Regions from separate parts of the Dyella humi genome, predicted to be linked through region 3. Evidence: riboswitches for the same ligand, from Rfam matches in the RefSeq annotation. Region 3 holds a riboswitch; each other region holds the start of a gene.

Region 1 (5,919 bases), 610 kb from region 3:
CGCTTTCTGCGGCAGTTCCCACACGGTGCGATAGATCTGGCGCAGGCGTTCCGGGATGGCGCCGATACCCTGGATCGAACCTTCCGCCAGCTTAATGGCATCGCGGATTTCCAACGTCCATAGACCCAGCGCCTTCAGCTCGTCCACCAGGTAACGGTTCACCACCAGGAAATCGCCGGACAGCGTTTCGCGCTTGAACAGGTTGCTGACCTGCGGCTCGATGCACTCATAGCAACCGGCGATGGACGCGATGGTGGCGGTAGGTGCAATGGCGATCAGCAGCGAGTTGCGCAGGCCCTTGGCCTTGATCGATTCGCGCAGCGCATCCCAGCGCGCGACATCGTGCGGTTTCGCATTCGACCAATAGTCGAACTGCAATTCGCCGTTGGCTGCACGGCTTTCCTCAAAACCGGGATGTGCGCCGTGCTGCTCGGCCAGCGCATTCGATTGCGACAGCGCGTTGAAATAAATCTCCTCGGCGATGCGCGTGGAAAGCTCCAGCGCTTCGGCCGAATCGAACGGCAGGCGCAGCTTGAAGAGCACATCTTGCAAGCCCATCACACCCAGGCCCACCGGTCGCCATTTGCGATTGGCAGTGGCGGCGGTATCGATCGGGTAGAAGTTGAGATCGATCACGCGATCGAGCTGGCGCACTGCGGTGCGCACCGTGGCGGCGAGCTTGGTGAAATCGAATGCGCCATCCACCACGTGGCGGGCGAGGTTGACCGAACCCAGATTGCACACCGCCGTTTCGCCGGCGTTGGTGACTTCCAGGATCTCCGTACACAGGTTCGAAAGATGGATGACGTTTTCGGGTTTGGCCGTCTGATTGCTGGTGGCGTTGCTGCGGTCTTTGAAGGTGATCCAGCCGTTGCCGGTTTGCGCCAGCGTGCGCAGCATGCGTGCGTACAGCTCGCGCGCCTTCACCGTCTTTACGGCAAGGCCATCGGCTTCGGCCTGATGATAGGCGCGCTCGAAAGCTTCACCCCAGGTATCGACGAAGTGCGGGACGATCTTGGGATCGAACAGCGACCAATTGCCGTCGTGCTCCACGCGCCGCATGAATTCGTCGGGAACCCAGTTGGCCAGGTTGAGGTTGTGCGTGCGGCGCGCTTCGTCGCCGGTGTTGTCGCGCAGTTCGAGAAATTCCTCGATGTCCGCGTGCCACGGCTCCAGGTACACGCAGGCCGCGCCCTTGCGCTTGCCGCCCTGATTGACCGCGGCGACCGAGGCATCCAGCGTCTTCAGCCACGGCACCAGGCCGTTGGAATGGCCGTTGGTGCCCTTGATCAGCGAGCCGCGCGAACGCACACGCGAATAGGCCAGGCCGATGCCGCCGGCAAACTTGCTGAGCTTGGCTACGTCACCGTATTTCTCGTAGATCGATTCCAGCGAATCCAGCGGCGAATCCAGCAGGAAGCAGGAGCTCAGCTGCTCATGCGCGGTGCCGGCGTTGAACAGCGTGGGCGAGCTGGCGATGTATTCCAGTGAGGAAAGCAGGCGATACAGCTCCAGCGTTTCGCCGATCTCGTTGCCGCCCAGCGCGCAGGCGATGCGCATGAAGAAATACTGCGGCGTCTCGATCACTTTGCGCAGCTGCGGATGGCGCAGCAGGTAGCGGTCGTACACCGTGCGCAGGCCGAAGTATTCGAAGCGGCGCGTGGCGAGCGGATCGATCGCATCGTTGAGTTTGCGCGCATTTGCGGCCACGAAATCGCGCAGGCGCGCGTTGGCGATGCCCAGCTCCGCGCCACGCGCGATGGATTGCGAGAAACTCTGGATTTCCTGCCCGCTCACTTCCTTGTCGATGAAGGCGCCGAGCAGGCGCGCGGCTAGCTGGCCGTATTCGGGCTCTTCCGCGGTCAGTGCGGCGGCGGTGCGGATGGAGAGCTGGTCCAGCTCTTGCGTGGTGGCGCCGTCATACAAGCCGCCGATGGTCTTCAGCGCCACGCGCAGCGGATCGACGCTGTGCAGGCCTTCGGCGCTGCGCGTCACGGCGCGGACGATCTTGCTGACGTCGACCACCTCCTGGCGACCATTGCGCTTGGTGACGCGCATCTGGCCGGGGTTGTGCGGAGGGGTCAGGGTGAAAGGTGCTTCGGCGGTAGCGGACATTGTGACAGTGGTGGCAATGGCCGACGTGGCAGCGTCGGCGGAAAAGACGGCGGTATCCGCGCGGTCGGCTGTGCGCTCGCGCGATTCGGTATCGATAGGCTGCATGTCGGACGCTCCGGGCTGCGGAATCGGTCCGGTCCGGAAAATTCCGGTTTGAGCGGACAGACTCCTTTGGACTCAACCGCCTGCTCCCGCGCGCAGGGCTGAAATGGCGGCTTGCCGTGGTCGTTCGCGCGATACGTGTGACTTCCACGTCGTGCGTACGCCCCTCCCGCGGAGGCCGTCACCGGCGGCATGACGCTCCGGTCATGCCGTGTCGGCAGGTCTTCGGACTTGCGGATGTGCACCTTGCGATGCGCCTACTCGCCCCGCTTCCCGGCTCGAAGGCCAGTGCGTACTCGGGCTTTCGTCTCCACTTACCGCTGCGGGGCAGTTCCGGATTTCCACCGGATTCCCTTGCCGCCCCCGACATGATCAGGGGTGGCGACCGACGGAGCACAACATATCGGGGTTACCTGGCCCGGTCAACCCAAGAATTTGTGGATAAGCCGGTGGATAAGCGGTGTTAACCCAAGCGGGACGCGGGCTTGCGGAAGATGCGATTTTTTCTAGCGAACGATGGCTACGATGATCCCCACCCACATCAGCACCAGGCCCACCGCAAAACTGCGGCGCGCCGGCGCGATGCGTTCGATGGCACCCTCCGGTACGGGCGTGGTGGCGATCCAGATCGTCGCCCCCAGCGCCATGAAGCTGAGAAAAGCCAGGCACACCACCACGATGTCGCGCGTGTTCCAGGGCGTGGGTTCGTGCACACCCCAGTAACCAAGGAAAGCCATCCCCATCGCCGACATCGTGGCGGAGGCGGAACAGAGCCCAACGACCGAACCGGTGGGTGCGCGCATGCAGCCGACTCCATGTGAGTGACGGGCGGATCGTAGCGCAAGGTGTGAGGCAAGCTTGTCGGAGTAAGCGAGCGCCAAACCTCGCCCTACTCAACCTCTATTCCTATTCCTGGACTTTCAAAACCAACATTGATCTTGCGCCTATGTCCGCTTTCGCAACCCAGAGCAGACATTACGATAGGGGCTGGGCGATTCGCAGGGGGAGCAATGACAGGGACGGATCTCGGCAGTCGAATCCTTAAGGTCAACCACGCTGGCGAGTTTGGTGCCATATCCATCTATACGGGCCAGATCATGATAGCCAGGCTCTTCGCGAGAGATTTGGTTCCAGAGCTTGCCGAATTTCGCGCGCATGAACGAGGTCATAGGGAAATCTTCGGTAATGAGCTGAAACGTAGAGGGCGGCGCCGGTGCAGGAGCTATTGGTTGTGCGGCATTGGTGGTTTGTCGCTCGGCATCTTGACTGGCTTGTTGGGGCGCTCAGCTATTTCAGCGACTACGGTGGCAGTCGAGAGCGTGGTGCTCCGGCACCTAGAGAGACAGCTGGTTGACCTCCGTGACATAGATGGGGCTGCCGTCTTCGCGATCTCAGCCATCGTCACGGAGGAGCGAATGCACCATGATCAGGCGGCTTCACACGTTCTCGAAAATAGCCTTTGGTATCGAATTCTGAAACCTGTGGTCTCTGCGGCAACCGAATCGGTAATCTGGTTGGGGATGAGATTCTGACCGATACGAAGCATCCGCTTTCGACTGGAATGGATGAAGGCTATTGCCGGCGCAACGTCCGGCTGTGCAGATCGCGAAACGCGATCAGGGGTGTCATCCATCCGCGCCACGAACGATAGTTGCAAGTCCGGTGCGGGTGCTCCTAGGGCGATACCCGAATTCGAGCGCGCTTACATGCTCACATCGATTTCAATCGGATAATCGACGGCATCGGACAGTTTTGGCGGCGCGGGAAATGTCCACGCTGAGAACTGGCCATCGAGGCACTTTGCGACCGGCGTCGGCGCACGCACGTCCACGTGCAGGGGATGTCCATCGGGCGAAATATCCGCAACCAGCGTGAAGGGTGATTTGTCCGCGGGCGCGTTGCTCGCCAGGCAAGCTTTCAATGCGTCGGTCATCGGATTGCCGGTCTTGGCCCAGAATTGTTTCTGGTAGGCCGGGCCGGTGGGGCCGGCTTCGACCATCTTGGCGCGCTGTACGCGTGCGGTGAATGCATCTGCCGAAGTGGTGGGCTGCGCGCCGGCGAGCAATGCAAGTGCGATGAAGGTCAGCATGGCGCGATTCCATGGCAGGGCGGAAAGCCGCAACGTACCAGTTCAGGCCCTGCGAGGTGAAGCATCCGTCTTGCCGCAATGACTGTTCGTGCGAAATGCGGTGCTTTACTCCGGCCGATGCTCCAGCGCCAGATACTCCTGGCTCTGCATCTCGATCAACCGCGACTCGGTACGACCAAACTCCGCACGCAAGCGCTCACCGTCATACAGTTCGGTGATCGGCGCGGCCGCGGAAAGAATCAGCTTCACGTGGCGATCGTAGAACTCGTCGACCAGTTGCACGAAGCGCTTGGCCGGGTCCTCGCTGTAGATGCTGAACTGCGGCACGTTGGAAAGGATGATCGCCGGCGCGCTCTTGGCCAACTCGATGTAATCGGCGACCGCGCGCGGCCCGTCGCACAGCGCGGCGAAGTCGAACCACAGGATATTGCCAGCACGCCTGCGCACCGGAATCGGTCGATCGTTGATGACGATCTCGCCACCTTCGATGATCTCGCTCTGCGCCTGGCTGGCGAAGATGCGCTGCAATTCGCGTTCGGCCTCGGCGCCGGGTGGTGTGTGGTAAACCGGTGCATGGGTGAGCGCGCGCAGGCGCCAGTCGTGGGCTGAGATCATCTCCACCACATGACATTGCTGCTTAATCGAGGCGATAGCAGGCAAGAAGCGTGCGCGCTGCAAGCCATCTTTGTAGAGGTTGTCGGGCGCGGTGTTCGACGTGGTGACCAGCGTGACACCGCGCGCGAATAAGGCTTCCAGCAGATTGGCCAGGATCATCGCATCGCCGATGTCATTGACCAGGAATTCGTCCAGGCACAGCACGCGGCAACGCGCGGCGATGCCCGCGGCCACTTCGACCAGCGGGTCCTGTCGTTCGCCCAGCTCGCGCAGGTTTTCGTGCACCTCGCCCATGAAGCGATGGAAGTGACGTCGCAGCGCCACACCGTGCGGCAGGCTGGAGGCAAACAGATCCATCAGGAAGGTCTTGCCACGCCCGACGCTGCCCCACAGGTACAGCCCTGGCACGGCCTGGCGCTCTTCGCCGCCGAGCAGGGATTTCAGGCGGTCGAACAGGCCGTTGCCGTTTTCGCGCGCAGCACATAATGCCGCCTGCATGCGGTCGAATTCCGGCAGCACGGTAAGTTGCGCGGGATCGGAACTCCAGCGGTGTGCGGCGACGCCTTCCTGGTAACGGGCGCTGGGGGATAGTTCGGTCATGGAGAAGCAATCTTGCGTGAATGTTGATCTGTAACGCCGCTGCCGTCATTTCTCGCGGGAATGACGACCATATGGGCAAGCGAAGCGTTTAGTGCGATTGGGCTGGCGCATTAATCACGCACAGGCGGCGGATAATCCTGCATCCAGTGTTTCACCGCACCGCGCAGATCCATCAGCCGACGATGAAAGAAATGACCGGTCTCGGGCATGCGGACCAGTTCCGGCGGCTCTTCGAGGCTGTCGATCCAGTCGAACACCGCTTGCGGTTCCACGATCTCGTCTTCTTCGCCCATCACCACCAGCCATGGGCAGGTGGGTAGTGCGAGTGCTTCGTGCGACCAGCGACCTACCGGCGGCGCGATGCTGATCAGCGCATCGGCTTTCAACTTCACAGCGTT
Region 2 (5,919 bases), 770 kb from region 3:
AGGCCCAGATGCCGTTCCGGCAAAGCCAGACGATCATCGCGAGGCAACGCGCCCAGCCAGTGCAGCGAGGCAGGCAAACTCTCCTGCAGCAACTGCGCGTGATAGGCGCTGCCAATGCGATTAGCTGCTACGCCGTACATCGACAGCCCTTCGCGATAGCTCGCCAAACCGCAAGCCAGTGCGCCAAAGGTTTGCGCCATCGCCGAGCCGTCGATCACAGCCAGCACCGGCAGGCCCAATTGCTGTGCAAGATCGGCGCTGGAAGGTGCGCCGTCGAACAGACCCATCACACCTTCCACCAGGATCAGGTCGGCGTCACCCGCTGCATCGAACAGGCGTCGGCGCACATCTGTCTCGCCGCACATCCATAGGTCAAGCTGATAGACCGGTGTGCCCGCGGCGCGCGCGAGCACCATAGGATCGAGAAAATCCGGCCCCGTCTTGAACACGCACACGCGTCGCCCCTGCCGTGCATGCCAACGCGCGAGCGCAGCAGTGACCGACGTCTTGCCCTGCCCGGATGCGGGCGCGGAAACTAGCAAGGCGGGGCAATGGCGAATGCTCACAACTCGATACCCTTCTGCGCCTTGATACCCGCGTCGAACGCATGCTTCACCACGCGCATTTCGGTCACCGTATCGGCGACGGCGACGAGTCCATCCGGCGCGCCACGGCCGGTGATCACCACGTGTTGGCGCGGCGGGCGCGCGGCCACGGCGTCGAGCACCTGCTCGAGCTGCACGTACTGTTTGACCAGCGCGATATTGAGCTCATCCAGCAGCACGAAATCGTAAGCGGGATCGGCCAGCATGCCCGCGGCAATCTTCCACGCCGCCTGCGCTGCTTCGATGTCGCGCGCCTTGTCTTGGGTTTCCCAGGTAAAGCCCTCGCCCATCACGTGGTAATCGAGTTGATCGTCGGCGAAGCGGCGAAAGAAGGCTTCTTCGCCGGTAGAGAACGTGCCCTTGATGAACTGCACCACGCCGCAATGGAAGCCGTGACCGAGCGAACGCGCCAGCATGCCGAAGCCGGAGGAACTCTTGCCCTTGCCGTTGCCGGTGTTCACCACCAGCACGCCACGATCGATGGTGGCCCGGGCGATCTTGCGGTCGACCAATTCTTTCTTACGCTGCATACGTTCACGGTGACGCTCTTCCGGCGTCATGGCGTCGCGTGATGGGTGGTCGCTCATACATCCTCCGCATGCCCGGCGTACTCGCCAGGCGTTACAAGCGGCAGAGGGAATGAAACGGCACCGGTACTCACGCAGCGGCCCGTGACGCGGCCCTCCGCCTGTCCGGTTTCAAGCCTGGGCCGGTCTCCGGGCTCGCGAGCGAAGGCCTGTGCCTTCCGGTCCACGCCTTCCCATGCGCGCAGCACAGTGGCGGTGTGTGGATCGCGTTGCTCGCCTACCGTTGCGGGGGCAGCTCCGGCATGGCCGCATCGCGACGCACCGGATTCCCGTTTCAACCACCGGCCAATGCCGGCAGTCACCTCAAGCCCGGGCATCTTAGAGGGTGGCTTGCAGTGCGCCTAGCCTAGGGATGCTCTGATCTATTCCACGTACCCGGCATGACGTCCAGAAGGCTCGCAGGGTGTGTTGCGCGGCGCAGGGCAGACTGGCCCCGCGCGGCGCAGCCTGCGGGCCTTCTGGACGTCACCCCGTCCTTTAATTTCAAAATGTTGGGGCCGCATTGCATGCGCGCAGCGCTTCGCCTCAGCGTCTCGACAGATAGCCGGTCTGCCTTCGCCGCTGCGACAAACCGCTGCGTGCATGCAATGCGGTGACGGGTGCGTGGAATAGATCAGAGCATCCCTAGTGTCTACATAAGTGTCTACATATGGCCTGCATGGCCCTTGACGGTACTCGACCGAAGCGCAATGGTTGGATCGCATGAACTTGCATCGTCACTAGCGGCAGGGAAAGTCGATTAACCGCATGTTCGGCATGGATATTTCCATTTGGACTTTTAGGCGTCCAAGCATTCGTTGCGACCAACCGCCGTTGTCACTAATCTGCAATTGCTGCACAGCAACAGCGATAACAACACGCTAGGGGCACACTCCAACATGAAGCAAGACAACAACTCGCCCTACCAGGGCAAGCTCGCTACTCGTTCCGGCCGGGCTCGCTTTCTCACCGCTTCCATCCTGCTCGCACTCGCTTCTACCGTTGCCGCGCAAGACACCTCGCAAACGCCGTCGCAACCCAACAACGCGAAGAATCTGCAGGCCGTGATCGTGACCGGCACACGCGCGCAGAACCGCACCGATAGCACGTCGCTGTCCCCGATCGACGTGGTCCCCGCTTCGGCGCTGCAAAGCACCGGCACCAATGAACTCTCCACCGCGCTGGCGCGCCTGATTCCATCGCTGAATTTTCCGCGTCCTGCCGCCACCGACACCACCGACTCGCAACGTCCCGTGCAGTTGCGCGGCCTGGCACCGGATGAAGTGCTGGTGCTGGTCGACGGCAAGCGCTGGCACACCAGCGCGATGGTGAACGTGGATGGCACCATCGGCCGCGGCTCGGCGCCGGTGGATCTCAACACCATTCCGCTTTCCGCCATCGATCACATCGAAGTGCTGCGCGACGGTGCTTCCGCGCAATACGGCTCCGACGCGCTCGCGGGTGTGATCAACATCATCCTGAAGCATGGCGCGCAAGGCGGCTCGGTCGAGCTGGACGGCGGACGCTTCCAGCGCGGTGGCGGCAAGCAATGGCAGGGCTCGGCCAACTTCGGCATTCCGCTAAACGGCGACAAGGGCTGGCTGCGCATCAGCCTGGACGATGGCCACCAGGATCCGACCAACCACGGCGGCACCGACATCCGCTATCCGCAGCTGGGATCCAAGCAGGTGTTCGGCGACCCGACGGTGAGCCAGCACAACCTGTTCTTGAATGCGCAGTACGACATTACGAAAGATGTGCAGTTCTACGCGTTCGGCAGCTATCACGAGCGCAATGCGATTTCCGATGAGTTGTATCGCAATCCGTTCGGTTATCCATCGTCGGTGAAGTCGGCACTCACTGCGCTATATCCCGATGGCTATCAGCCACTGCTGCAGGCGCGCAGCACCGACCAGTCGCTGGTCGCTGGCGTGCGCGGCACCACCAGCGACGGCTGGCGCTGGGACGTGAGTGCCAACTACGGCGGCAACCGTGTATCGCTAGATACCATACACACCGCCAACTACGCCTTCCTGCACGACTTCGGCTACACGCCCACCCAATTCTTCGATGGCATCGTTTCGTCCGCGCAGCAGTTGGCGGACGTCGACGTGGCGAAGGATTTCAACCTGAGCTGGCTACCCAATGCGGTGACGCTCGCCTTCGGTGCGGAATACAAACGCGACACGTACCAGATCAGCGCAGGCGATCCGAGCTCTTATTACGTGGGCACGTCCGGTGTGAGCGGCGGTGCGCAGGGTTTCAGCGGCTACAGCCCAGTGAACGTGGGATCCTGGAGCCGCAGCGACTGGGCGCAGTACGTGAGCGTGGAAACCAACCTCACCGACAAACTCGGTACGTCGCTCGCCGTGCGGCATGAGGATTACAACGACTTCGGCAACACCGTTTCCGGCGCACTGGCCGCCCGCTACGACTTCACGTCGCGCTTCGCGCTGCGCGGCAGCGTATCGAGTGGCTTCCGCGCGCCCTCGCTGGCGCAGGAGGACTACTCGCAGATCGGCTCGCTGTACCTCACACCAAGCAGCGCGGGACCGGGCGTCGCACCAGGCATCTACCAGACCGGCTTGCTGCCGGTGAGCAATCAGGTGGCGCAATTGCTGGGTGCGCAAGCCTTGCGACCGGAGCGCTCGCACAACTACACCATAGGCGCGGTGTTCAACCCGATTGATCCGCTCACGATCACCTTCGACCTGTACCAGATCAACATCTACAACCGCGTCGTGCTTTCCAACACGTTGAGCGGCCTGAACCGACCGGCGGTGGTGGCTTATCTGGCCGCGAACGGCGTCACCAACGTGGCCTTCAGCTCGGCACAGTACTTCACCAATGCGGTGGATACGCGTACCCAGGGCGGCGACCTGGTGACGAGCTATCGCTCCGACTTCGGCAATGCCGGCGTGCTGGATAGCACCCTGAGCTACAACTACAACCGCACGCAAGTTACACATGTGGCGCCCAACCCGACGCAACTGGATGCGCTGGGCCTGCAGCTGCAGCGTGTGACCTACCGCGACATCAAGGGTCTGCTGGCCAACTCTACGCCGCGTAGCAAGCTGATCCTCAACGAGAACTACACGCTGAGCCATTGGGTGTTCAACGGCAACCTCACCCGCTACGGAAGCTTTACCGCGTACAGCAACAGCTCCTACTTGTTGAACCAGACTTACAACCCGCAATGGGTGCTGGACCTGGCCGGCAGCTACAACCTGGACAACTGGACGTTTACGCTGGGCGTAGACAACGCCACCAACAGCTATCCGAACAAGACAATCGCCGCGAACAACGTCAACGGCACCATCCCGTATTCAAATTTTTCACCCGCGGGCTTCAATGGGCGTTACTATTACACCAAAGTGATCTATCACTGGTGATTTGAGCCCACTGCCAAACTCGTGCGACACATGCACAAAAATCCCGGCCATGAGCCGGGATTTTTTTGTCCGCGTGATGGCGCGCGTGCATGTCACGTGAAGTGAAACAACTGGTCGATGCGCTTGCGCGGACATATGGAAAACGGACTGCTGAGCACGACCGAACCGCCGCACTGACAACATCCTTTGCCGGGATCGCTCCTCTCCCGATGCTGGTATCTACATGACTGTGTGGAACGCTCCCTCTTCCTTCCGGAGAGAGGGGGGCTGATTGCTGCCCTAGACCTTACCCATCCCGAGCCTAGCGATCGCCATGCCGCTGTAACGCGACACGTCCACCCTGCCGGTATCGCCAAATCGGCCATTTGCCGGATGCTTTCGTGCCCCTCTCGTCGCGTCTTTACCGTCATCCCGCGCTGATCAACTTGCTAGCCGGCTCAGCCGCGTTTCTGGCTTATGCGTCGATGTATGCCTTTCGCAAGCCATTCACAGCCGCATCCTTTCAGGGCATTCATCTAGCTGGTGTCGATTACAAAGTGTGGCTGGTGATTGCCCAGGTGGTGGGTTACATGCTGAGCAAGGTGCGGGGGATCACCTGGATCGCCGAAATCCAGCGCCAGCATCGCGCACGCACGCTCGCCGGGCTGATCGGCTTCTCCTGGATCGCGCTATTGGGTTTCGCGCTGATCCCGGCGCCATGGAATATTCCGTTCCTGTTTCTCAACGGCCTGCCGCTAGGGATGGTGTGGGGCGTGATCTTCGGCTATCTGGAAGGCCGCCGCGGCACTGAGCTGATGGGCGCCCTTATGTGCGCCAGCTTCATCGTGGGCTCGGGCGTGGTGAAATCGGTGGGTATGTGGCTGATGCTGCGCTGGCATGTGAGCGAGTTCTGGATGCCATTCACCACCGGCATGTTGTTTATTGCACCACTGTGCCTGGCGACCTGGATTCTGGAACACCTGCCCGCGCCCGATGCCGCCGACGTTGCTGCGCGCAGCGTGCGCCTGCCGATGGATGCGGCTACGCGGCGCGCCTTCCTGGCTCGTTTCCTGCCCGGCATCGCGATGATCGTGATGGCCTATGTGGCGCTGACGGTCACGCGCGATTTTCGCGACAACTTCGCGGCGGAAATCTGGAGCGATCTCGGCCGCGGTAGCGACGCCTCAGTGTTTGCCGAGACCGAAGTGCCGATCGCCATAGCCGTGCTGATCATCACCGCATGCACCATGATCGTGCGCAATAACCTGCGAGCATTGATGCTCAATCACGTATTGATCTTCGGCGGCTTCTGCATCGCCGTGTGCGCCACCTGGATGCACAATCACGCCATGATCGATCCGTTGGGCTGGATCGGTT
Region 3 (5,919 bases):
GCCCGCACTGTTGCCGCGCGGCTTGAGGTCGGCGTACATCGAAGCAGCATTGCCTACCGCGCCGCCGCCGTTGTTTTCCCCACCGAGTACGGTCAAGACATCGAGCGTGGCCGGATCGTCCTGCAGGATCTTGTTGGCTTGCTGCACACGCGTGGACAGCAAGGTAGGTGAGATGTTGGCGTCTGCGCGAAGGCTGACGGCGAGCTGGCCGGTGTCCTGATCCGGCATGAAGGTGCCGCCTGCCGTTTTTACCGTCGCCCAACCCAGCACGGCGGTAAGGATCAGCAGCGTCAGCGGCTGCCAGCGCATCAGCCGGCGATGATGCATGGCCCAATTCAGCGCGCTTTCGTAATGGCTGTGCAGCCAGCGGTCGAAGCGCTGCAACGACTGTTCGATGCGCGAAGGCGGTTTGTTCGAAGCCGCTTCCGGGTGCAGGTAATGACCGCACAGTGCAGGGGTAAGCGTCAGTGAAACGATCGCGGAGATCACCACGGCTGCGGTCAGCGTCACCGAGAATTCGCGCAGCAGCATGATCAGCATGTTGTTGCCGAACAATAGTGGCGCGAACACCGCGATCAGCGAGAGGGTGATGGAAATGACGGTGAAGCCGATCTCGCTCACGCCGCGCATTGCGGCATCCAGCGGTGGTTCGCCGTGTTCCATGTGGCGGAAGATGTTTTCGATCACCACGATGGCGTCGTCCACCACGAAGCCGATGCACAGCACCAGCGCCACCAAAGACAACGTGTTGAGCGTGTAACCCAGCGACCACATCACCACGAACGCGCCGGCCAGCGAGAGCGGCACGCTGAGCGCGGCGATCAGCGTAGGACGCAATCGGCGCAGGAATACCAGCATCACCAGCGCTACCAGCACGATACTGATCAGCAGCGCCACCTCCACCTCGTGTAGCGCGCCCTTGGTGCTCTCCGTGAAGTCGAAGATCGGCGTCATCTGCACGTCGGCCGGCAACAGCTGGCGTAATTCGGGCAGCTTCGCGCGCACGGCTTCCGCCGTCGCCACCGCATTGGCCTCCGGCCGCTTGTTGATCTCAAGGCCCACGGTGCGCATGCCGTTGAACCAGGCCGCCTGGTATTTATCTTGTTCGCCGCCGCTGATGGTGGCCACGTCAGACAGATACACCGGCACGCCCTTGCGGTTGGCGATCACCAGCGAGGCGAAATCGTCGGGCGTATGCAGCGCGTCGTTGGCGGTGACCGTCATCTGCGTCTGGCCGTCGCTGAGCATGCCCTGCGGCGAGGTCACGTTGGCGGCAATCAAGGCGTTGCGGATGTCGTTGGCGGTCAGGCCCTTGGCGGAAAGCGCAGCAGTGTTTACGTCCACGCGCACGGCGTGCGGCGTACCGCCGAACAACTGCACCCGTGCCACACCCGGAATCTGCGCGAGGGCGGGGCTTACCAACGTGTCGGTGAGATCGTAGAGCTTGTCCGGCGGCATGCTGCTCGATGTCAGCGCCACGTGCAGGATGGGAATCTGCGAGGTATCGAACTTGAAGTACTGCGGCGGACTCGGCAGCGAGGTAGGCAAATCGGGTTGCGCGGCATTGATCGCCGTCTGCACGTCTTCGGCGATCTTGTCGATGTTGCGCCCGAAATCGAAGCGCACCATCACCGTGGCGCTGCCCTGATTGGCGTTGCCGTACATCTCCTGCACGCCCGGAATGCGGCCCAGATGGCGCTCCAGCGGCGCCAGCACCGTGTTCGCGATGGTCTGCGCACTGGCGCCTGGCTGTGCGACAGTCACGAACACGCCGGGGAAATCCAGCGTGGGCAGCGCCGCGACACCCAACATCAGGTAGGCGCAGAAGCCGGCCAACACCAGCCCGATCGCCAGCAGCGAGGTGCCGATGGGGCGGCGAATGATGGGTGCGAAGATATTCATGACGTCACCCACGCAACCGCGTCAGGTAAACGCAAGCCACGGTCGCGCGCATCCCGCGCAGGCCGTGGCGCAAGCAAAAAGAAGGGCACATTCATGGGCACCTTTATGCCTTGGGGGCCAGCCCCGCAAATGTGCCTGAAGTCCAGCCGTGCCGAAAGGCATGGCGCGTATTTTTTCCACAACGTGCCGTAGCTGGCTTGCCTAGAACCTCAGTCAAAACATGGGGCCATCCCAGCGAAGGCTGGGATCCAGCGCCTTTCAACCTCGCCTGGGCAGCCATCAAAGAGCAAAGTCACTGGATCCCAGCGTTCGCTGGGATGACGGCGAGGTGTCGATAAACATCACCTCAACCCCCGATCCGGTCGGGGGTAGGCCCTTTCCTTGAGGGAGAGGAAGTGAACGCAAGGTGTCGTGTTTACGGGCTATAACGCAACGTCAGATACCAGGTGCGGCCCAGCTGGTTGTAGTAGTACGCCGTCTCGTAGTTATGGTCGAACACGTTCGCCAGCTTGGCCTCCACCTGCCAGCCGGGGGCGAAGGCGTAGCTGGCGCGTAGGTCGGTGGTGGCGTAGCCGCCCATGCGGCGGGTGTTAGCCGTGTCGTCGTAACGCTTGCTGGCGGCGAAGAAGGTGGCGCCGACATTGAATTGACCCAGCTTGCGATCGATGTCCACGCGCGCCGTGCGCTGTGCCCGGCGTGGCAGCAGGTTGCCGTTGTTGGCGCTGCCGTCGTCGTCCTTCGGCTGCATCAGCGTGAGATAGCTCTGCACGCGCCAATCGTCGAGGTTGAAGCCGAATTGTCCTTCCAGGCCGCGGATGCGCGCGCGGCTGAGGTTTTGCGGCACGTAGTTGCTGTCGAAGGCGATCAGGTTGCTGATGGTGGTCTGGTACGCGTTTACGCCCCAGTTCCAGTGATCCAGCTGCTGCGTGAGGCCGACTTCGATGCTATGCGAGGTTTCCGGCCGCAAGTTGGGATTGGCGGTGGGTATGCCGCCGAAGGGGGGGAAGTACAGATCGTCGAAGGTCGGCGCGTGGAAGGCGGTGCCGTAGCTCACCGACAGCACCGGGCCGTTCTCGAAGTGATAGCCCCACGCCGCTGCGCCGGTGTTGTGGTTGCCGAACTGGTCGTTGTGGTCGTGCCGTGCCGAAAGCTGCACTTCGTTTCGGCCGAACGTGCCCTGGTATTGCGCAAAGGTGCCGGTGTCGCCACGCGTGGTCTGCTCGAAAGCGGTATCGCTGGCGATGCGCTCCTGCTGGTAGTCCACGCCCACGGTGAGCAGTTGATTGGCGGCCAGCGTGATGTCGTTCTGCCACGACGCCTGGTTGCGGCGCGAATTGAAATAACCTGTGGCCATGCGCGGGTAGTACTGGCCGTAATAACTACCGTTGTAGAAGGTGGCGTTGTCGTCGCGGCTCTGTCCCGCGTTGAGTGTGACCTTCCAGATCGACAGCGGCGAGAAGCTCAAGCGCGCGCCGGCCACGTATTGCTCTTCAATACCGTCGTTGCCGCTGTACGGGCTGCCGGCATATTCCGCGTTGCTCTTGCTGCGCAACCAGTTGAAGGCCAGCTCGGTGCCGTTGTCCCAGCGATAGCCGAAGTTGGCGAAGCCGTTCCAGTTGCGATAGGCGTCGTTGCGCGGATCGTCCACAAAACACGCCACGCCCGCTTCGGCCGCGCCCATGCGGCAGCCCGGAATGCCGCCGGTATAGGTGCCGCCGAGGCTGGCGTTGTACCAAAGGTGCGCATCGCCGCCGGAAACGCCGGCCTGTCCGTTCACGTAATCGTGGCTGCCGCCGGTCACGCTCACGGAGGGTGTGATGCCACCGTTCGGCTGCCCGTGCTTGGTAAATATCTGGATCACGCCGCCAAGCGCATCGGAACCGTAAAGGCTGGCACGCGGACCGCGCACGATCTCGATGCGATCAATCGCGTTCACTGGAATCTGCTCTAGCGCCGGCAGCCCGATGCTGACCGAGCCTATGCGCACACCATCGATCAACACCAGCACGTGCGTGGCATTGGTGCCGCGCAGATACAGCGAGGTTTGCGCACCGATGCCGCCGGTTTGCCCGATCGATACGCCGGGCAGGCCGGTAAGCAGGTCGGCCACCGACACCGGTTGCAACCGTTCGATGTCTTCGCGCGTGATCACGGTAACCGACGACAGCGCCTCGTTGGCGGTAATGGCGGTGCGTGTGGCGGTGACAATCACCGGCGCCAGCGTGTCGCTCTGGCCGTTGGTGGACTGCGCGTAGACGGCCGGTGCGGCCAATGAAAGCAGCAAGGCGGCTGCGAGCGTGGTTTTCTTCAACAACATCAGGATGTTCCCCTGCCGAGCGTCCCCGCGCGGCGCAAATGAGCAAGCCGACGCTCGGGTGGATCAGAGGAACGGAAGACGGGCAGGCGGCGAATGCCGCGGCGCGATTTCCATGCCTCGCCCACCGCGAGTGCCAGAACCTGTTCCGGGCCGGTCTCCGGACTCGCGAGCGGCGCGCATCAATGCATGCCATCGAACGATGCCTTCCCATGCGAAAGCACAGTGGCGCGTGATCGTTCGAAACCTTCTCGCTTACCGTTGCGGGGGCAGCGCCGGCCTTGCTGTGCGAACAGCGCACCGGCTTCCCGTTTCATCCCTTAGGCGTTGGCCATGGGGACACCTGGAACGGGCGGAACTTTAGCGGGTGGGGGCGGTTACGGCAATTCTGGCGCGGGTCCACTGCTTGCAGTGGACCCTGTCCTTGCCCGGTCGCCGCTTCTTTGACTGGATGACTTCTAAAGTTACCTATGGGCTTGTCTTGGCATATCCCAGCGGCTGCCCTTGATTTTCAACGGTTGTTCCCTCGCAGTTCGGATCAAGAGAAGCAAAATGATCGCCGCCGCCGTCGCTACACCGATAAATCGCCGCAGTAGATACACCAGCCTGCGAGGTGAGGTAAATCCAACCTGCAACGCCTAAGGGTTTTTGGTTTTCGCAAGCGGAATCTATAGAGATGAAATGATGAATGCCATCCAGAAGTTCGCAGTTATAAATCGGGCGTGTGTTGGGTACCTGTGTCATAAAAAGGTATCCAAGAGTTGATTCAAGGTTGTATCCAGGTCCCACATAACCCGTGCTAACCCAGTGTCCATCCGGATACTTGGCGTATCTATTAAGTGCATATGTGCTGGGCGTAGGAACCCAGCCTACCGTGGTCAGATTCCAAGTGTTCGGATCATTTGTGCCGCCGGCAAAGTAGACCGAAACCATGGGAAGCCATGAGGTCAAATTACCCCAGCCGTCTCGTTTTAAACCTGGGCTATGGTTCAGATCGAACCCTGTCATTGCTGAATTGACGTAGCCAAGCGGCTCCCATGGCCCTTGGCCAGCCCGAAGTGCTGCGCCCGAGATCCTGTACAGGCCGAATTGATACGTCTCATGCTCCCCGGGGCGGCCCGTGCCGCAAGTTTCTATAGCGCCGTAGAAATAATCCGTTTTGTAGTCATAGGCGATGTCGTTGTTGGTGCAGAGCGTATATCCGTCGCTACTTTGATTGCTCAAAAGCTGAGGGGCACCAAAGTGGATGCCATCGTTGGCAATGCGTAGCCACATTCTATGGCCATTGCTGGTTGAATCATCGGTGTGAAATATATAAATGCCTGCCTTTCCGTCGAAGTTATAGGTTGCCGCCTGACCTGCGCCATAAACTCCTGGAGCAGTATTTGCAGGATTTTGCTGGTTAATAATTGGATTTTGTGAATATTTTATCCAATTGATCCCATCATTTGAAAAGGCTACACCTATGCTGTTGGTTCCGATCGTGCTACCTGACAGGGTTGTTGCCGTGTAATACATGGCATAACCATAAGTAAGATGATCGTCTGGATTTACAAAAGAGCCTTGAATGACAGAAGGGTCGCAGGTAAAACCGCTATCCCATCCTGTTGCATTTGGAGCAAGCACTTGAACGATGCTTCCCCATTGTTTGCTTCCCCAGTCGTAGGATGTGTAATAAATAACGTCTGTTTTATTGGTGCTTC
Region 4 (5,919 bases), 630 kb from region 3:
GATCAATTGCCATCAGGTCTCTTTCAACAATAGAAAGCTTGGCGTTGATAGCTTCCAGCCGAGCTAAGCATTTTGCATGGTCAGACTTTAAGCGAAGAAGCGCTCCCGATAACCGGGAGCGCTTTGTAATTAACCATTTAAGTGATGACGGCGTTCTCCACATACCCCAAGCGTAGCGATCTTCCAGCTATCTACGCTTGGGGCGTGTGCTACCAAATGGCGTGACCAAATAAAAACCCCGCGGCGAGCCGCGGGGTTTTTGATTTGAAGCGGGATACGCCCAGGCTTACTTGAGCTTGGCATCCGCGCGCAGGGCCTCGGCCTTGTCGGTTTTCTCCCAGGAGAATGCCGTGTAGGTCTTGCCGTCCGCGTCCTTCACTTCGTAAGGCGTGCGACCGAAGTGGCCATAGCTGGCGGTCTGCTGGTACATCGGATGGATCAGGTCCAGCATCTTGATGATGCCGTACGGACGCAGATCGAAGTGCTTGCGGATCAGCTTCTCGATCTTGTCGTCGCTGAGCTTGCCGGTACCGAAGGTGGTGACCGAGATCGAGGTGGGCTCGGCCACGCCGATGGCGTAGCTCACCTGCACTTCGCAGCGGTCGGCAATGCCGGCGGCCACGATGTTCTTAGCCACGTAACGTGCGGCGTAAGCGGCCGAACGATCCACCTTGGACGGATCCTTGCCCGAGAACGCGCCACCGCCGTGACGGGCCCAGCCACCGTAGGTGTCGACGATGATCTTACGGCCAGTCAGGCCGCAGTCGCCCACCGGGCCGCCGATCACGAACTTGCCGGTCGGGTTGATGTGGAACTTGGTGCCCTTGTGCAGCAGCTTGGTCGGCAGCACGGGCTTCAGGATGTGCTCGCGTACGGCTTCGACCAGGTCCTTCTGCTTCACGCTCGGATCGTGCTGGGTGGACAGCACCACGGCGTCGATCGCGGTGGCCTCGCCGTTTTCATAGCGCAGGGTGACCTGGCTCTTGGCGTCCGGACGCAGCCACGGCAGCGGCGAGTTCTTCTTCTTGCGGACCTTGGCCTGCTGTTCCACCAGGCGGTGCGAGTAGTAGATCGCCGCCGGCATGAAATCTTTGGTTTCGTTGGTGGCGTAGCCGAACATCAGGCCCTGGTCGCCGGCGCCCTGTTCTTCGGGCTTCTTGCGGTCCACGCCCTGGTTGATGTCCGGCGACTGCTTGCCGATCAGGTTCAGCACGCCGCAGGTCTCGCCGTCGAAGCCGACCTCGCTGGAGTCGTAGCCGATGTCCACGATCACTTTGCGGGTGAGCGCTTCCAGGTCGATCCAGGCGCTGGTGGTGATTTCGCCGGCGACAATCGCCACGCCGGTCTTCACCATGGTTTCGCAGGCCACGCGGGCGCGCTGATCCTGGGCGAGGATCGCGTCTAGCACGGCGTCGGAGATCTGGTCAGCGACCTTGTCCGGATGGCCTTCGGAGACCGATTCGGAGGTGAAGAGGTAGTTGCTCATCGTGGCTTATATCCTTCTTTACGGATAAAGAGATGGAAAGGGGAATTGCGGATGATACACGCCCCTGCTCCGGGTTTCACTGGTCAGTCTGGCATATCAATGTGACGGTGCAATCTAGGGTTCAGGCAACCCCTCCCCAAAGCGGGGAGGGGCCGTGCCAGCGTAGGCTGGGGTGACAACCCCAGCAATACGATTTGCGGTGATGCTGGGATTGGCATTCAAGCCTAAGAGATCAGGTCTCGGTCAACGCGGCGCGCACGGCTTGCGCCGCATTCACCATCGCGACGAGGGCCGGCTCGGTTTCCTTCCAGCCACGCGTCTTGAGTCCGCAATCCGGATTGACCCACAGCTGTCCTGGTTCGAGCACGGTAAGTGCGCGTTCGAGCAGGTCGGTCATTTCCGCCTGCGACGGCACGCGCGGCGAATGGATGTCGTACACGCCGGGGCCGATGCTGCCCGGATAGCGGAAATCCTCGAAGGCCTGCAGCAGTTCCATGCGTGAGCGGCTGCTCTCGATGGAAATGACATCGGCGTCCAGTGCGGCGACTGCTTCGATGATGTCGTTGAATTCGGCGTAGCACATATGCGTATGGATCTGGGTGGCATCCCGAATACCACCAGCGGCAATGCGGAAGCAACGCACGGCCCAGTCCAGATAGGCGGCGTGTTCGGCGTGGCGGATCGGCAGACCCTCGCGCAGTGCCGGTTCGTCGATCTGGATCACGCGGATGTCGGCGTTTTCTAGGTCGCACACTTCGTCGCGCAAAGCCAGGGCGAGTTGCAGGCAGACCTGCTCGCGCGACACATCGTCGCGCACGAACGACCACTGCAACACCGTCACCGGGCCGGTCAGCATGCCTTTGACGGGTTTGTCGGTAAGGGATTGCGCATAGCGTGACCAGCGCACCGTCATCGGTTGTGGTCGCGATATGTCACCCCAGATGATCGGCGGCTTCACGCAGCGCGAGCCGTAGCTTTGCACCCAGCCGCCTCGGGTGAAGGCAAAGCCGTCGAGCTGTTCGCCGAAATATTCCACCATGTCGTTGCGCTCAGGTTCGCCATGCACCAGCACATCGAGGCCGATGCGTTCCTGAAAGCGGATGACGCGTTCGATCTCCTCGCGCAGCACGGTTTCGTAAGCGGCGTTGTCGATGCGTCCGGCGCGGTGATCGGCACGCGCCTGGCGAAGTGCATCGGTCTGCGGGAACGAGCCGATAGTCGTAGTGGGCAAGGGCGGCAGTTGCAGCGTATCGGCCTGTACGCGGCGGCGATGGAGAAGATTCGAGCGCCGATGAGTGGCTTGCGGGCTCAATGCATGCACCCGTGCCTGCACTTCGCTTCGATGCACGCCTGGCGCGTGCTTGCGCGCGGCCAATACGAAGCCTTGTTCAACCAGGGCCTCCTTGGCGCGGTCATCGTCGTCCAGCGCGCCGGCATACAGGCGAAGCTCTTCCAGCTTCTGCTGAGCAAAGGCCAACCAGCTTCGTAGTGGGGCGGGCAAGGAGGTTTCCTGCGCGGCATCGAAAGGTACGTGCAGCAGCGAACAGGATGGTGCTAGCCACAAGCGCTCGGTTCCACGCGATGCGGCTATTTTTTCCAGCAGCGGCAATACGCGTCGCGGATCGCTGCGCCAGATGTTGCGCCCGTCGACGATGCCGGCGCTCAGAACGCAATGTTCGGGCAGCGCGAACAGGACGTCGTCGAGTTGTTCCGGCGCACGCACCAGATCGACATGCAGTCCATCGACGGGCAGCTTGGCGGCAAGCTCCAGATTGTCACCAAGTCCACCGAAATAAGTCGCCAGCAACCGCTTGGGCGACGGGCCGATCGCCAGGGTGTTGTAAGCAGCGACGTAGGCGTGTCGGGTGGCCGCATCCAGATCTTGCACAAGGCAAGGTTCGTCCAATTGGATCCAAGGAACGCCGGCTTGCGCCAACTGCTTCAGCAGTTCGGCGTAAACGGGAAGCAACGCGTCGAGCAGGTTCAGTGCATCGCTGCCATCCACGGTTTTGGATAAGCGCAGAAACGAAACCGGACCCAGCAGCACCGGGCGCGCATCCAGCCCCAGCGCACGCGCTTCGAGCCACTCATTCAACGGCTTGTTGACGGTAAGGCGAAAGCGTTGACCGGCGTGCAGTTCCGGCACGAGATAGTGGTAGTTGGTATCGAACCATTTGGTCATCTCCAACGCGTGCAGTTCGCGATTGCCGCGTGCCATAGCAAAGTAGCCGGCCAGCGGATCGTCGCGCAGCAACGGACGGTAGCGATCGGGTACGGCGTCGAACAGCACCGCGGTATCGAGCACGTGGTCATACAGCGAGAAGTCGTTGACGGCGACGGTCTGCGCCCACGCGCTGGCGAGTTGCCAATGTCGCTGCCGCAGCTCCCGCGCGGTATCGAGGAGTGCTGTGGCGTTGCCGTCGCGCCAGTAATTTTCCAGTGCACGTTTCAGTTCGCGGCGACGGCCGATACGTGGAAAGCCGAGATAAGTTGTGTGTGTCATGTGTATTCCTCATTGCGATGCATGGCAAAGAGGAACGAAGGCAGGCGCGACCGCGAGCGTGGCCCGAGATGCGCACCGTCGACCTTCGCCCCCGCGGGCGAACTGGGTGCAGCGCGGGCAGGTCGACGCCGCGTCGGCGAGCGACGCGTGCCAGGTCTCCCCGCGGAGTCCAGGTCGTACGAAGCGCACCGTTGCGAACGGCCAGCTTCGGTCGGGGCAGGTCTTCGGGCTCGTGGACGAGGCATGACGCCACCTACTGTTCGCCGCTTCCCGGGCATCTGCCCAGTGCTGATGGCGAAGGTCGTTTCCACATACCGCTGCGGGGCAGCGCCGGATTCAAACCGGCTTCCCTTTTAATTTCATCTCTCTATCTTTATAGAGAGATGAAAGCCTCGACGCGGCGAACGATAGCCGTATGGATAGCCTAGGTCAAATCGTGGGATGGGGCTCGTCTAAGGGTGAGCTCAATACACCATCGCCCGTGCCTGCACGAACGCAAAGAAGAACACGGCGTTCGGATCGTTGCGCACCGCCTGCAACTCGTTGCGCATGCCTTCCACCGTGCCTGCATCCGTCTTGCCGGTGGTGATGAGCTGTTCGGCGGCGGAGAGCAGCAGTTCTTCCCAGAACTCGATCATCTGCTTGCGCCGCCCAGGCTGGCGGTTGTCCAGGTGCACGTTCTTTACTTCCGTCTGCACGTCGCGGTATCCCCCAGCCAGCAGCAAGTTGCCAAGTTTGGCGCCGATGAAGGGATCGCCGCCGCTGTCATACTGATGGTCGTTGAAGGCCATCCAATAGCGCAGCAGATTGGGCGAATACGGATCGAGGAAGAACGAGGAGTTCAGTACCTCCGTGATGTACACCACCGCACCAGGCGCCAGCACGCGGCGCACTTCGCTGAGCACGCGCGCCGGACTTGGCACGTGTTCCAGCACCCAGCACAGATAAGCCGCGTCGAAACTGCGGTCGGCGAATGGCAGATCGGCGGCATCGGCTTGCCGGAGCGCAAAGCGCGATTCGCACCAGGCTTTAGCTGAGAGATGGCGTTCGGCCGCGGCCAACTGGGCCGGGGAACGGTCGACGCCGGTAACGTGCAGATCGGGAAAGCGCCGCAGCAGGATCTCTGTTTGCGCGCCCACGCCACAACCCACTTCCAGCAGTCGCCTCGCGCCGCTGTAATCGATGTGACTGAACAGGGTGCTTTCGAACATGCGTGCCTGACGCACCAGGCGCGTCTGTTCCTCGCCGGAAAACCCGTGGATATAGGGGAAGTCTCCGGTAGCGATGCTGTTCATGCCGAAACGTCCGCAGCGGATCAGGGGCGATGGAGCAGGTTTCTACGTTACTCCGACGCATCGTCATCGGGGAGTGCACGGCGATCAGTGCACGGCGGCTACCGGATGCGCATGAACAAAGCTCAGTACATCTTCCAGCGCAGGGTCATCGGCGTGGAAGGGTCGAGAGAATGCAAAGACCAATGCGTTGTGGCCTACGCCTGGATACATCCGCAGCGTTACATCTTCGTGATGAGCTTGCAGTGCACGAGCGAGAGACCGGGCATTGGAAAGATCGACCTCGCGATCGGCGCTGCCCTGCAACAGCAGCATGGGCGGCTCGTCACCGTGCACGAAGCGCACCGGCTGGGCGCGGGCTTGCGAAGCTTCATCGCGACCGAACATGCCCAGCATGTCCTTTTCGTTCGCGGGAATCGGTATGAAGTCATAGCAGCCAGCCATGCCGATGAAGCCAGCCAGTTCGTTCGGACGCAAATCGTAAGGCGCCAGCCAGGATGGATCGGTCGCCAGCAGCGCGCCGATCTGCCCGCCTGCCGAATGACCCATCACGAACAGATCATCCGGACTGCCACCCAGTGCTCGGGCATGTTCGTGTACCCACGCAACCGCTCGCGACGCATCCTGCATGAAGCCAT

The links. A riboswitch is a leader RNA that binds a small molecule or an ion and turns the genes downstream of it on or off. The one in region 3 is predicted to bind cobalamin.
Region 1: linked by a shared signal. The riboswitch ahead of ISP18_RS15715 (ribonucleoside-diphosphate reductase subunit alpha) and the one ahead of ISP18_RS18385 (TonB-dependent receptor domain-containing protein) in region 3 are both predicted to bind cobalamin.
Region 2: linked by a shared signal. The riboswitch ahead of cobO (cob(I)yrinic acid a,c-diamide adenosyltransferase) and the one ahead of ISP18_RS18385 (TonB-dependent receptor domain-containing protein) in region 3 are both predicted to bind cobalamin.
Region 4: linked by a shared signal. The riboswitch ahead of metE (5-methyltetrahydropteroyltriglutamate--homocysteine S-methyltransferase) and the one ahead of ISP18_RS18385 (TonB-dependent receptor domain-containing protein) in region 3 are both predicted to bind cobalamin.

The regions. Positions count from the first base shown of each region.
Region 1 is NZ_JADIKI010000023.1:992,124-998,042, reverse strand. Features, by position in the region: gene ISP18_RS15715 (ribonucleoside-diphosphate reductase subunit alpha) at 1-2,115, opposite strand, end outside; cobalamin riboswitch at 2,417-2,622, opposite strand; gene ISP18_RS15710 (hypothetical protein) at 2,724-3,020, opposite strand; gene ISP18_RS15705 (demethoxyubiquinone hydroxylase family protein) at 3,228-3,749, shown strand; gene ISP18_RS15700 (peptidase C13) at 3,920-4,306, opposite strand; gene zapE (cell division protein ZapE) at 4,412-5,521, opposite strand; gene ISP18_RS15690 (alpha/beta hydrolase) at 5,632-5,919, opposite strand, start outside.
Region 2 is NZ_JADIKI010000023.1:2,376,712-2,382,630, reverse strand. Features, by position in the region: gene ISP18_RS21550 (cobyrinate a,c-diamide synthase) at 1-566, opposite strand, end outside; gene cobO (cob(I)yrinic acid a,c-diamide adenosyltransferase) at 563-1,165, opposite strand; cobalamin riboswitch at 1,296-1,514, opposite strand; gene ISP18_RS21540 (TonB-dependent receptor plug domain-containing protein) at 2,071-4,563, shown strand; gene ISP18_RS21535 (DUF5690 family protein) at 4,944-5,919, shown strand, end outside.
Region 3 is NZ_JADIKI010000023.1:1,602,644-1,608,562, forward strand. Features, by position in the region: gene ISP18_RS18380 (efflux RND transporter permease subunit) at 1-1,902, opposite strand, end outside; gene ISP18_RS18385 (TonB-dependent receptor domain-containing protein) at 2,318-4,219, opposite strand; cobalamin riboswitch at 4,351-4,578, opposite strand; gene ISP18_RS18390 (hypothetical protein) at 4,685-5,919, opposite strand, start outside.
Region 4 is NZ_JADIKI010000023.1:2,232,923-2,238,841, forward strand. Features, by position in the region: gene metK (methionine adenosyltransferase) at 287-1,486, opposite strand; gene metE (5-methyltetrahydropteroyltriglutamate--homocysteine S-methyltransferase) at 1,719-3,989, opposite strand; cobalamin riboswitch at 4,188-4,399, opposite strand; gene ISP18_RS20975 (class I SAM-dependent methyltransferase) at 4,454-5,284, opposite strand; gene ISP18_RS20980 (alpha/beta hydrolase) at 5,369-5,919, opposite strand, start outside.